DNA from 2 places in the Shouchella phoenicis genome. Region 2 is predicted to be linked to the other one. Evidence: predicted binding sites of a transcription regulator. Region 2 holds the regulator's gene; the other holds the start of a gene.
The links. The regulator CtsR, encoded in region 2, represses protease genes until heat stress. The targets are predictions, from matches to a motif close to ATGGTCAATAAAGGTCAAACA.
Positions count from the first base shown of each region.

Region 1 (7,211 bases), 1.5 Mb from region 2:
GGCGCTCTTCCTAACCCTAAATCAATTCGATTTGGGTGCAAGGCAGCCAGCGTACCAAACTGTTCGGCTATAATTAACGGAGCATGATTTGGAAGCATAATCCCTCCTGAACCAACTCGGATTGTCTTTGTTGCTTGTGCGATTTGGCCAATAAGAACCGCTGTGGCTGAGCTCGCAACACCGTGCATATTGTGGTGCTCTGCAACCCAGAAGCGGTGATAACCATAGTATTCAGCTGCTTGTGCACTTCGAATTGTATGCTGAAGCGCCTCTCTTACGGTTTTTCCTTCTCGTACAGGTGCTAAATTCAATGCTGATACGTTCACTTGTTGTGTCATGTAGATTCCACCTTTCGTGCTACATATAGTTTATCCACTAAATAAGATCGTTTCAAATCAAACGATTTGACTGTGACTAAATGATTTACTAAAATGAATGATAATCAGTCATTTTTAATGAAAGAGGTTGAAAACAAATGAGTCAGAAGCGAAAAGATGACTTAGAACTAAGATTTGTTACAAAGGAGCACTCGCAAGATTCTTTGGATTTACTTAATTATGTTTTCCAAGTAACAAACCAAGATGTTTCTCAAATCGGCGAATCGCAAATGGCACGATGGAAAAAACCAATTTTTGAACAGAGCTCCATCCTTGGATGGTTTTCTAAAAACAAATTAATTTCGCAAATGGTCGTGTATCCCTTCTCCGTTAATATACATGGGCGCGCCTATAAGATGGGTGGCGTAACAGGAGTGGGAACCTATCCAGAATACGCCGGTCTTGGACTGATGAATGATCTTATGAAACAAAGTTTAACGGTCATGAAGGAAAGAGGCCAGACGATTTCCTATCTTTTCCCTTACTCCATTCCCTACTATCGAAAAAAAGGCTGGGAAATTATTTCAGATGTCATCACCTATACCGTTCGTGATACACAAATCCCTAAACCATATGATGTACCTGGGCGAATTGAACGGGTCGCTTTTGATGATAAAGACATTCGCAGTGCATACGATCACTTTTCCAAAAAAGAAAACGGCGCCATGATTCGAAATGAACTTGCTTGGGATGAGCACTTTAAATGGGAACGGGACGATCTCATCGCCTGCGTTTATTACAACGAACAAGAAGAGCCAACTGGCTATATGTATTATAAAGTGGAGAATGAGACGTTTTATGTAAAAGAAATGATTTTCAACAATGAGGAAGCCCGTAGAGGATTATGGAACTTCATCGGCGCACACTTTTCAATGGTTTATTATGTAAAAGGAAAGATTTTCGAAAACGAACCACTCTCTTTCTTTCTCGAAGATGGTGAAATTGAAGAAAAGATCTCGCCTTACTATATGGCACGAATTGTCGACGTAGAAGAGTTTCTCCGTGCATTTCCTTTTAATAGCCAATCGACGCATCCACTTACACTACGTATTCACGATCCGATGCTAGAGTGGAATCAAGATACTTTTACGATTACGTTTGAAAATGGTCAAAAAGTGGAACGGAATAAGAACAACACACATGTTGATGCAACGATGGACATCCAAACACTCGTTACACTTTTATTAAATTACAAGCGCGCAAAAGACTTAAAAGAAATTGGGCGAATTGACGCAAACGAAGACACGATTCGTTATTTAGAGCAGTTGATTCCAGATAATCAACCATGGTTCTCTGACTATTTCTGATCAATTGTTGACAATCATTTTGTCGAATGGTACAGTATAGTTACTGATCAACTTTGACCTTAAAAGTCACGATTTGTTGAAAAAGCAAACTTGATCAGCTATACTGTAATTAGATACAACAGCTATACAAATGATGTTTAGCTGTTTCCTAATCCTTTAATGGTCAAATATAGTCAAAGTCAAAATAAATTTATTGGGGGTACTTACTATGAAATGTCAACACTGTCAAACAAATGATGCAGCAGTATCGTTAAACGTTGTTGTCAATCAGCATAAAAAACACGTGATGTTATGTGAAACTTGTTTTCAAGAGCTCCGACAAACAAACGGTAAAGCTGCCCCATCACAATCATTATTCGGATCTTTTATGGGTGGCCAGCAAGATGAGCAGCCACATTATACTCAAACAAAAGAACAGGAACAAGATGAAGATAGCTTTTTAAATCAATTTGGTCATAACCTATCCCGCGACGCGCACAATGGCGATATTGACCCTGTTATTGGACGTGACCAAGAAGTAGAACGGGTCATTCAGGTGCTTAGTCGTCGAACTAAAAACAACCCTGTTCTAATTGGTGAAGCTGGGGTTGGGAAAACGGCAATTGCGGAAGGCTTGGCTTTACGTATTGCTCAAGGAAACGCACCATCTAAACTACTAGGAAAACAAATCTTCTCACTTGATTTCGCTTCACTTGTAGCAGGTACAAGCTACCGAGGACAGTTTGAAGAACGTATGCAGCAATTAATTGATGAAGTGTCACAGCGCGAAGATGTTCTTCTCTTTATTGACGAATTGCATATGCTTGTTGGCGCAGGTGCATCTGGTGAAGGCAACATGGATGCAAGCAATATCCTTAAACCAGCTTTAGCTAGAGGCAACATGCAGCTAATCGGCGCAACGACACTAAGTGAATACCGTAAAATTGAAAAAGACGCTGCCCTCGAACGTCGTTTCCAACCGGTCACGGTAAAAGAACCGACAGAAGAACAAGCGTATGAAATTTTAAAAGGCTTAAAAGCCGTATATGAAGGCTATCATGGTGTGCACTATACAGACGATGTATTACGTGCAACGGTTACCCTTTCGAACCGCTATATCCAAGATCGATTCCTTCCTGACAAAGCGATTGATCTTCTTGATGAAGTTGGTTCCCGCTTATCGTTAACCATTGAACATGAAGACAAAACATCAATTGAAAAACGATTACAAGATATTCAGTCTCGTAAACATTCAGCTACTAAAAACGAACAATATGAAGAAGCAGCGAAATTGCGAGATGAAGAAAACACATTACGTGAAAAATTAAAGGAAACGGAATCAAGCTTCTCACCTATTGAGGTCACGATTGAAGACATTCAGGCACTTATTGAAAAACAAACTGGCATCCCAGTTCAAAAGCTGCAAAAAGACGAACAGCAAAAAATGCGCGATTTAAATAGTCGTCTTGCAAGCAAAGTAATTGGACAAGAAGATGCGGTTTCTAAAACAGCCAAAGCGGTTAAACGTAGTCGAGCTGGATTGAAACAAGGAAATCGTCCGATTAGTTTCCTCTTTGTTGGTCCTACCGGTGTTGGGAAAACGGAATTAACGAAGCAACTCGCTGAAGAAGTGTATGGCAATAAAGAAAACATGATACGCCTAGATATGAGTGAATTTATGGAGAAACACGCTGTTTCGAAATTGATAGGATCTCCTCCAGGGTATGTTGGACATGAGGAAGGCGGTCAATTAACAGAGCAAGTACGCCGCAATCCTTACAGCATCATTCTGATGGACGAAATTGAGAAAGCTCATCCAGACGTGCAGCATATGTTCCTCCAAATTATGGAAGATGGTCGCTTAACCGATAGTCAAGGACGCGTCGTTTCATTCAAAGATACGATGGTTATTATGACTTCAAACGCTGGCGTTGGCACAACCTCTCGTTCTCTCGGATTCAGCGCAGAACAAAGCAAAACGATCGGCATACTTGAAAGCTTAAATGACTACTTTAAGCCTGAGTTTTTAAACCGATTCGATGCGTTAATTGAATTTAATCAGCTGACAGAAGACAACTTAATTGAGATTGTTGATGTGATGCTTGATGATCTACGCGGACGCCTTACTGATTTAGACATGACTATTCATGTCAGTGATGAAGCAAAACGTGAATTAGCAAAAAAAGGGTATCACCCTACCTTTGGCGCTCGCCCGCTTCGCCGTGTCATACAAGACACGATTGAAGATGATATTACAGAACTATTAATCGACCACGATGCGATTGCTCATATTGATGTGACAATGGAAGATGGTCAGCTTCACGTACAACCTGTACTCGGTTAAACAATCATCTTTTCACAATGAAAAACGCGTCACACGGATCTCCTCCGTTGGCGCGTTTTTATTTGCTCTATTGCGTTTTGATTACTGATCTTTTCTTCTCTACCCCCTGTTCAATTCAGAAGGATTTTGATACTTTTAAGTAGAATGACAAATTTTTTAGTTAGGAAGTGATTTGTTGAACACATCTGTAAGCTATGCGTCTCAACTAGACGAGAATGATCCGTTAGCATCCCTTCGATCCGCTTTTTATTTACAGAAGGATGTTATCTATTTAGATGGAAATTCACTTGGCTTGTTAAGTAAACCAGCTGAACAAGCTGTTTTGCAAATGGTAGAAGATTGGAAGACACATGGCATTGACGGCTGGACAGACGGCACATATCCATGGTTTACATTATCAGAGACATTAAGTGAGAAGATGGCGCCATTAGTTGGTGCTTCAGCTGATGAAGTCATTGTTACAGGTTCAACAACGACAAATTTGCACCAATTGCTTGCTACTTTCTATCAACCTTCATCAAAACGTTTTGCGATACTTAGTGAAGAATTAAGCTTCCCAACGGACCTGTATGCCATTCAGTCTCACTTAGACCTTCATGCTATTTCCCATGAAGATGGCTTGCGCCTTATTGAAAGTAAAAATGGCCATCGCTTAGATGAAGAGGATATTTTAGCTGCGTTAACAGATGACGTTGCTGTCGTGATTTTATCTAGTGTTCTTTACCGAAGTGGACAGCTACTAAATATCAAAGAAATAACAAAAGCTGCTCATGAAAAAGGCATCCTCGTTGGCTTTGACCTATGTCACTCGATCGGATCTGTCCCCCATCAACTTCATGATTGGAATGTGGACTTTGCTTTCTGGTGCACCTATAAACATTTAAATGGTGGCCCTGGAAGCGTCGGCGGGTTATTTGTTCATAGTAAGCATCACAAGCGATTACCTGGTTTAAGAGGTTGGTTTGGCTCAGATAAACAAAAGCAATTCGACATGAGTTCCACGTTTTCAAAAAGTTCACATGCTGGCGCTTATCAATTAGGGACGCCTCACCTGTTGTCAATGGCTCCGTTAATTGGATCGTTAGACTTATTCGCAGATGTCGGTATGGATGCTGTACGAAAAAAATCATTACAGTTAACAACTTATTTACGTGACCTTATTGAACATTTACCAGAGACTCAAGCATTTACAATTTGTACACCTTACGAGGATGAACAGCGTGGTGGCCACCTTTTATTAGAACATCCGGAAGCAGCTCGTATTTGCAAGGCGCTTAAAGATCATGGTGTGATTCCTGATTTTCGAAGTCCAAACGGCATTCGTATTGCACCTGTTGCCTTATATAATTCATTTACTGACGTTCATCAATGCGTCCAAGTTTTAGCAGACTGTATGAAAAATAAAACCTATCTTCAATATGAAAACAAACGAGGAGTGATTGCGTAATGAGCTGGATTGACATCACAATGCCTTTACATAACAGCATCGCGCACTGGCCTGGAGATACCCCCTTCTCCTATAAGTTATCAGCCCCGATGTCTGAGACAGGCTCCGTTAATATCGGTGAGATCACAACAAGTACTCATACTGGCACTCATGCTGATGCTCCGTTTCATTATCGTGAAGACGGCGCAAAAATTGATGCGTTACCCCTTGATCCATTTATTGGACAAGCAACCGTGATTTCAGCAATCGATACTGAAACCATTAGTCGAGCTTTACTAGAAAACTATCATCTTACTGGGGTTGAACGTTTGTTAATTAAAACAAAAAACAAGACAAACCATTCAACATTTCCGGAAATTTACCCCTATGTAACAGAAGATGGTGCGCGCTACTTACATGATGTCGGTGTTAAGTTGTTAGGTGTGGACGTCCCGAGCGTCGATCCAATGACGAGCAAGGATTTAAATGGACACCACAGCCTTGATCAAGCTGGTATTTTCATCATCGAAAACTTATTGCTTGATCATGTTCAAGCTGGTTTATATGAATTTATTGCCTTACCCCTTCGAATTAAGGGTGGAGACGGCAGTCCCGTTCGCGCAGTCATCAAACCATTGGAGGTTTACTCATAATGTCAAAACAAGATGAATCGGTTTACACAGATTTTAAAGATAAAATGACGTATAGCGACTACTTACAGCTGGAGCCCCTTTTAACTAGTCAAAAACGATTGTCTGACCATCATGATGAAATGTTATTTATTATTATTCATCAAGTCAGTGAGCTTTGGATGAAATTAATGCTTCACGAGATACGTGGTGCGATTGAATCTTTGCAACATGATCAGTTTCAACCTGCTTTTAAGCAGCTCGCTCGCGTATCAAAAACCCAAGCTCAGATTATACAAGCTTGGGATGTGCTAGCAACGTTAACACCTAGTGAATATGTAGAATTCCGTGATTCGTTAGGTCAGGCGTCTGGTTTTCAATCGTACCAGCATCGGCAACTAGAATTTCTTTTAGGAAAAAAATCAGCACATATTTTAAAAATTTATGAGAAAGACCCTTCATTGTTAGCTGAAATTGAAGCGGATTATCATAAACCGACACTATATGATGAGGCCATTCATGCGCTTGCACGTGCTGGACTGTTCACAGATGAAAGCGTTCTACATCGAGATGTAACGAAAAGCCATTGTTCTACTACGTCTGTACGAGAAGCCTGGCAGACGGTTTATCAAGATTCAAATCGCTATTGGGACCTTTACCAACTAGCTGAAAAACTTGTTGATTTAGAAGACTGGCACCAGCAATGGCGTTTCCGCCACCTTAAAACCGTTGAACGAATTATTGGGATGAAAGCTGGTACCGGTGGTTCAGCTGGGGTTCACTACTTAAAATCTGTGTTAGATGATTATTTTTTTCCAGAGCTATGGGAGCTTCGGACAACCCTTTAACAAAAAACTGTCCTCACCCTCAAACGTTCACAAACAGGCACAGGTGTCACTTTAGTGCTCCCCTGTGCCTGCTTATTATGTTGCTTTAACAAATCGAAATGGAAAATGCTTTGCTTGACCTGTATTGTCAATACCAATTCGTTTCGTTGCTATTACTGTCGAAGTGGATTGCCCATCATCTGCAACAAAAAGAGGACCAGTTATCAGACTTTGACCATATGCGGTCATGGGTACCCCCATTGCTTTTGTTAATTTACCTGGCCCATTCGAAAACTGTTTATCTCCTGCAGATTTCCCACGC
Region 1 is NZ_JBDFMQ010000001.1:1,621,858-1,629,068, reverse strand. It holds gene ABC361_RS08920 (LLM class flavin-dependent oxidoreductase) at 1-338, opposite strand, end outside; gene ABC361_RS08915 (GNAT family N-acetyltransferase) at 476-1,684, shown strand; gene ABC361_RS08910 (ATP-dependent Clp protease ATP-binding subunit) at 1,893-4,007, shown strand; gene kynU (kynureninase) at 4,183-5,454, shown strand; gene kynB (arylformamidase) at 5,454-6,086, shown strand; gene kynA (tryptophan 2,3-dioxygenase) at 6,086-6,910, shown strand; gene ABC361_RS08890 (DNA-3-methyladenine glycosylase) at 6,986-7,211, opposite strand, start outside.
Region 1: ABC361_RS08910 (ATP-dependent Clp protease ATP-binding subunit) is a predicted target of CtsR. The motif match lies at 1,844-1,864, and genes of this name have one in related genera.

Region 2 (7,211 bases):
GGGTGATGGCGTGCCTTTTGTAGAATGAACCGGCGAGTTACGATAACGTGCAAGGTTAAGCTGATGAGGCGGAGCCGCAGCGAAAGCGAGTCTGAATAGGGCGAGTGAGTACGTTGTCGTAGACCCGAAACCGGGTGATCTACCCATGTCCAGGGTGAAGGTCGGGTAACACCGACTGGAGGCCCGAACCCACGCATGTTGAAAAATGCGGGGATGAGGTGTGGGTAGGGGTGAAATGCCAATCGAACTCGGAAATAGCTGGTTCTCCCCGAAATAGCTTTAGGGCTAGCCTCGAGTGATGAGTTTTGGAGGTAGAGCACTGATTGGACGAGGGGTCCCCACAGGATTACCGAATTCAGTCAAACTCCGAATGCCAAAAACTTTAACTCGGGAGTCAGACTGCGAGTGCTAAGATCCGTAGTCAAGAGGGAAACAGCCCAGACCATCAGCTAAGGTCCCCAAGTATACGTTAAGTGGAAAAGGATGTGGAGTTGCTTAGACAACCAGGATGTTGGCTTAGAAGCAGCCATCATTGAAAGAGTGCGTAATAGCTCACTGGTCGAGTGACTCTGCGCCGAAAATGTACCGGGGCTAAACGTATCACCGAAGCTATGGCAATCCCAGTAGGGATTGGGTAGGGGAGCGTTCCAAGGACTGTGAAGCTAGATCGTGAGGACTAGTGGAGTGCTTGGAAGTGAGAATGCCGGTATGAGTAGCGAAAAGAGGGGTGAGAATCCCCTCCGTCGAAAGCCCAAGGTTTCCTGAGGAAGGCTCGTCCGCTCAGGGTTAGTCGGGACCTAAGCCGAGGCTGAAAAGCGTAGGCGATGGACAACAGGTTGATATTCCTGTACCACCTCGTATTTGTTTGAACGATGGGGGGACGCAGAAAGGTAGGGTGAGCGCGCCGCTGGCTGTGCGCGTCGAAGCATGCAAGGCTGGAACATAGGCAAATCCGTGTTCCGTGAAGGCTGAGCTGTGACCGTGAAGGACCCAAGGGTCCGAAATCCCTGATCCTCCGCTGCCGAGAAAAGCCTCTAGTTAGAATACAGGTGCCCGTACCGCAAACCGACACAGGTAGGCGAGAAGAGAATTCTAAGACGCTCGGGAGAACTCTCGTTAAGGAACTCGGCAAAATGACCCCGTAACTTCGGGAGAAGGGGTGCTCTATTAAGGTGAATAGCCTGAGAGAGCCGCAGTGAATAGATCCAAGCGACTGTTTAGCAAAAACACAGGTCTCTGCCAAGCCGCAAGGCGAAGTATAGGGGCTGACACCTGCCCGGTGCTGGAAGGTTAAGAGGAGGGGTTATCCCGTAAGGGAGAAGCTCTGAATTGAAGCCCCAGTAAACGGCGGCCGTAACTATAACGGTCCTAAGGTAGCGAAATTCCTTGTCGGGTAAGTTCCGACCCGCACGAATGGTGCAACGACTTGGATACTGTCTCAACGAGAGACCCGGTGAAATTATAGTACCTGTGAAGATGCAGGTTACCCGCGACAGGACGGAAAGACCCCATGGAGCTTTACTGTAGCTTGATAGTGAGTGTTGGTACCATTTGTACAGGATAGGTAGGAGCCTAGGAAACCGGAGCGCTAGCTTCGGTGGAGGCGTCGGTGGGATACTACCCTGATGGTGCTGACATTCTAACCTCGACCCGTGATCCGGGTCAGGGACATTGTCAGGTGGGCAGTTTGACTGGGGCGGTCGCCTCCTAAACAGTAACGGAGGCGCCCAAAGGTTCCCTCAGAATGGTTGGAAATCATTCGTAGAGTGCAAAGGCATAAGGGAGCTTGACTGCGAGACCTACAAGTCGAGCAGGGACGAAAGTCGGGCTTAGTGATCCGGCGGTGCCGTATGGAAGGGCCGTCGCTCAACGGATAAAAGCTACCCTGGGGATAACAGGCTTATCTCCCCCAAGAGTCCACATCGACGGGGAGGTTTGGCACCTCGATGTCGGCTCGTCGCATCCTGGGGCTGAAGTAGGTCCCAAGGGTTGGGCTGTTCGCCCATTAAAGCGGCACGCGAGCTGGGTTCAGAACGTCGTGAGACAGTTCGGTCCCTATCCGTCGCGGGCGTAGGAAATTTGAGAGGAGCTGTCCTTAGTACGAGAGGACCGGGATGGACATACCGCTGGTGTACCAGTTGTTCCGCCAGGAGCATCGCTGGGTAGCTACGTATGGACGGGATAAGTGCTGAAAGCATCTAAGCATGAAGCCCCCCTCAAGATGAGATTTCCCATGGCGTAAGCCAGTAAGACCCCTTAGAGATGATGAGGTTGATAGGTCAGAAGTGGAAGTGTGGCGACACATGGAGCGGACTGATACTAATCGGTCGAGGGCTTATCCTAATTTTTTTCTTGACTTGAGTTTGATTTCTAGATTTAGTTTTGAAAGAATCAACGATTCTTTTCATAGTCTGGTGGCAATAGCAAAGAGGTCACACCCGTTCCCATGCCGAACACGGTCGTTAAGCTCTTTTGCGCCGATGGTAGTTGGGGGCTTCCCCCTGTGAGAGTAGGACGTTGCCAGGCAAGCAGAAAGACACCTGAATAGGTGTCTTTTTTTGTGTATAAAGAGACGCAAAAGAGCTGCGCTTTGAAGAAGCAAATTTAAAAAGAAAGCATGCAGAGTGAAAAAACACGAACCGAGATCCATAAAGTCAGTAGGAATACACAATCATAAAAAGAGCGTGTGAAACATCCCCGTAGAAAATCATAGCGGAACCAAAGGCTGTTGCCACATGTTAATCTATTTTTTCGTTGAACTCTTTTTCTAACGTCTTATACCTATAGTCAAAAATCTCTTCTAATCGTTTCTTTACCATTAAACGATGAGCCATTCCCCCAAGAAATGAAAAGGGTAGGCTATAGTGAATAATGTCAATCATATTGACACCGTCTTCTGTTTCTGAAAAATGATGCTGGTGGTGCCAGAGTTTAAAAGGGCCAAAACGCTGCTCATCAATAAAGTAGGATTGATTTTCAACTTGGGTAATCTCTGTAACCCAAGTTAGTGGAATTGATAAAAGAGGCCTCACTTTATAAGTAATCAATTGGCCAGTATAAATAGTTTTTCCGGGATCGTTTGTAATTGTGAAGTTCATATACTTAGGTGTAATGGCTTGAAGATTTTTAGCGCTCGAAAAAAATTCCCAGGCTTGGTCGAGCGTTATGTTCAAATGCTGTTCGCGTTTCAACATGTGTATTCGCATAAATATTCACCTTCCTAACAAACAGAATTACCCTTTTCAAAAAAATTAAAACAATCTACTGGAGATAGGTCTAGAAGCAGAGACTTTGGCGATAATAGAGAAGAGTTAGTTGTTGAAGTTTTTTAGTAAACAGCTTATAATAAAGTTATTAATAGTCAAATATAGTCAAAGTCAATGTTGTCCTTTACTAGGAGGGTTGATTTATGAGCAATATAACGGACTTAATTGAACAATATTTAAAAATGACATTGACTCGTAGTGGCAAAGAGCTACTGGAAATAAAGCGAAGCGAGCTTGCAAAACAATTTCAATGTGTACCTTCACAGATCAATTATGTGATTAGTACACGTTTTACTTTAGAAAAAGGCTATGTAGTCGAAAGCAAGCGCGGTGGTGGCGGCTATATACGAATTACGAAAGTAGAGTCCCACGAAGATGCCGCTTTATTTGATCATATGCAACAGTTAATTGGCTTAAAAATTGATCAACAAACAGCTCAAAATATTGTGTTTCGTCTTTTTGAAGAAGAAGCCATAACAAAACGTGAAGCGAAGCTAATGTCTAGTATTTTAGAAAGAGAGCTTTATAAGTCGACCATTGAACATCGAGATGAAATCCGTGCAAATCTTTTAAAAGCGATGATTGAAACGCTTAAGTATACAGAAAATCGGTAATAGATAAAGGGGTGATGATCATGGTATGCCAAGAGTGTAATGTGCGACAAGCGACATTACATTTCACAAAAATTGTTAATGGAAAAAAAACAGAGATGCATGTATGTGAACACTGCGCAAGAGAAAAAGGCGAGGCTATACCGGGAAGTGACAGTTTCTCTATCCACCACCTTTTTTCTGGCTTATTTAATACAGAGGATAGTAGCTCCTCGCAGAGAGATACAAAAGAAAAAGTTGCGATAAAATGTCCTAATTGTGGACTGAGCTATGAAAAATTTCTTCATATTGGACGTTTTGGTTGTGCGACTTGTTATGATACATTTTCAAACAAACTCTCTTCAGTCTTTCGAAGAGTGCACGGTGGAAATAATAAACACAGCGGAAAAATTCCAAAACGAATTGGTGAGTCAATTCAAATTGAGCAAAGAATTGAAGAAATGCGAGCAACCTTAAATGAACACATTCAAAGAGAAGAATTTGAAAAGGCCGCAGAGCTTCGAGATGAAATTAGGGCATTAACGAAGCAAAAAGATCGACCTAAAGAAGGAGGGGAAGACGAGTGAGTTTAAATCAGTTCTTAGAGCATGCGATTAGTCCTTGGATGAAAAAAGACGGGGTCGAATCGGATATTGTTTTAAGTAGCCGAATAAGATTAGCAAGAAACATGAACGCATTCTCCTTCCCCTTATTATCATCAAAAGAAGAGGCCTATACAGTTACTCAGTACGTGAAAGAAGCATTAGCATCGACACAAAGTAATGCACTTGGAAATGCAGAAATGTTGACAATGGATGAAATGAAAACAAACGATAAACGAATGCTTGTAGAGAAACATCTCATTAGTCCACATTTAGCAGAGCAGTCTAAGCATGGCGCGGTTTTATTAAGTAAAGACGAGTCTGTGAGTATTATGGTGAACGAAGAAGATCATCTGCGTATACAAGTACTAACATCGGGATTTGATCTTGAACATGGGTTTCAAGCTGCAAGTTCTTTAGATGATTGGATGGAGTCTCACCTTACTTATGCATACGATAAACAGTATGGGTATTTAACTAGTTGTCCGACAAATGTTGGTACAGGGATGCGTGCATCGGTCATGATGCATTTACCTGCTCTCGCCATTACCCAGCAATTACAACGTATTTTGCCAGCAATTAATCAATTGGGTCTCGTTGTTAGAGGGATTTACGGAGAAGGTAGCGAAGCTTTAGGAAATTTATTTCAAATCTCAAATCAAATGACGTTAGGTAAATCTGAACAAGATATTATTGATGAACTTCAAGGCGTGGTGAAGCAACTGATTCAACAAGAGCGGTCAGCCCGTGGTTCATTACTCGATCATTCTTATTTAAAACTTATGGATCGTGTGCACAGATCGCTTGGAATCCTTTCCCATAGTTATGTTATTGATTCAAAAGAAGCAACAAGACGTTTATCTGACGTCAGATTGGGAATTGATTTAGGATTAATTGAAGGGATTTCAGCTAGTATCTTAAATGAACTAATGATTGTGACCCAGCCTGGATTTTTACAAAGATATGCTGAAACAGTCTTATCGCCCGATCAACGAGACGAGAGGCGAGCGACATTAATTAGAGAACGATTAAAATTAGAAGAAAATAACGAGTAATACAATTCCTCTGGAGGTGTCATTTTTATGATGTTTGGAAGATTTTCTGAGCGTGCACAAAAGGTATTAGCTCTTTCACAAGAAGAAGCAATTCGCTTGAGCCATCATAACATTGGAACGGAGCATATCTTGTTAGGTTTGATTCGTGAAGGTGAAGGAATTGCGGCCAAAGCTCTTCAGCAGCTTGGTTTAGGATCAGATAAACTTCAAAAAGAAGTAGAAGGATTAGTAGGGAAGGGCCAAGAAGTACAAAAAAGTATTCAGAGTACCCCTCACTACACACCTCGAGCAAAAAAAGTTATTGAACTGTCAATGGATGAAGCAAGAAAGTTAGGTCATTCCTACGTAGGAACAGAACATATTTTACTAGGTTTGATTCGTGAAGGAGAAGGCGTTGCGGCCCGTGTGCTAAATAACTTAGGTGTGAGTTTGAATAAAGCGAGACAACAAGTATTACAACTGCTTGGAAGCAATGAAGGTGGCAGCTCTGCGCAAGCTGGTGGTTCAACAGCGAATGCAAACACTCCTACACTTGATAGTTTAGCAAGAGATTTAACGGCGATTGCTCGAGAAGAAACTCTCGATCCTGTTATAGGACGTAGTAAAGAGATTGAGCGCGTCATTCAAGTGTTAAGCAGACGTACAAAGAACAACCCTGTACTTATTGGTGAACCAGGTGTTGGTAAAACAGCCATAGCAGAAGGATTGGCTCAAAGTATCATTGCGAATGAAGTACCTGAGACGCTTCGTAATAAGCGTGTGATGACATTAGACATGGGTACGGTAGTAGCCGGTACGAAATACCGTGGTGAATTTGAAGATCGTTTGAAAAAAGTGATGGATGAAATTCGTCAAGCTGGAAATGTCATTCTGTTCATTGATGAGCTACACACATTAATTGGTGCAGGTGGTGCTGAAGGCGCCATTGATGCATCTAATATCTTGAAACCTTCTTTAGCTCGTGGTGAACTGCAATGTATTGGGGCAACAACTCTTGATGAGTATCGTAAGTATATCGAAAAAGATGCGGCTCTAGAGCGTCGTTTCCAACCAATTCAAGTTGATGAGCCAACGCTTGATGAATCCGTTCAAATCCTTTACGGGCTACGTGATCGCTATGAAGCGCACCACCGTGTAACGATTACAGACGGTGCAGTAGAAGAAGCGGTGAAACTTTCAGATCGCTATATCTCAGATCGCTTCTTACCAGATAAAGCGATTGATTTAATTGATGAGGCGGCTTCAAAAGTACGCTTACGTTCTTATACAGCGCCACCAAACTTAAAAGAACTTGAAGCGAAGTTAGAAGAAACACGGAAAGAAAAAGATGCATCTGTACAAAGTCAAGAGTTCGAAAAAGCTGCATCTTTACGTGATTCTGAACAGCGTTTACGTGAAGAGTTAGAAGAAATGAAAAATGAGTGGAAGAAAAAGCAAGGTCAAGAAAATACAGAAGTGGTTGTAGAAGACATTGCCCAAGTTGTGGCGAGCTGGACTGGAATTCCTGTTTCAAAGCTAGCGGAAGAAGAAACCGAGCGTCTCTTAAAAATGGAAAGCATCTTGCACGACCGCATTGTTGGTCAAGAAGAAGCAGTTAAATCCATCTCGAAAGCCGTTCGTCGTGCAAGAGCGGGGCTTAAAGATCCGAAGCGTCCAATTGGTTCATTTATTTTCCTTGGCCCAACAGGTGTCGGTAAA
Region 2 is NZ_JBDFMQ010000001.1:77,515-84,725, forward strand. It holds rRNA gene ABC361_RS00420 (23S ribosomal RNA) at 1-2,343, shown strand, start outside; rRNA gene rrf (5S ribosomal RNA) at 2,411-2,526, shown strand; gene ABC361_RS00430 (SRPBCC family protein) at 2,739-3,206, opposite strand; gene ABC361_RS00435 (CtsR family transcriptional regulator) at 3,410-3,880, shown strand; gene mcsA (protein-arginine kinase activator protein McsA) at 3,901-4,443, shown strand; gene mcsB (protein-arginine kinase McsB) at 4,440-5,513, shown strand; gene clpC (ATP-dependent protease ATP-binding subunit ClpC) at 5,541-7,211, shown strand, end outside.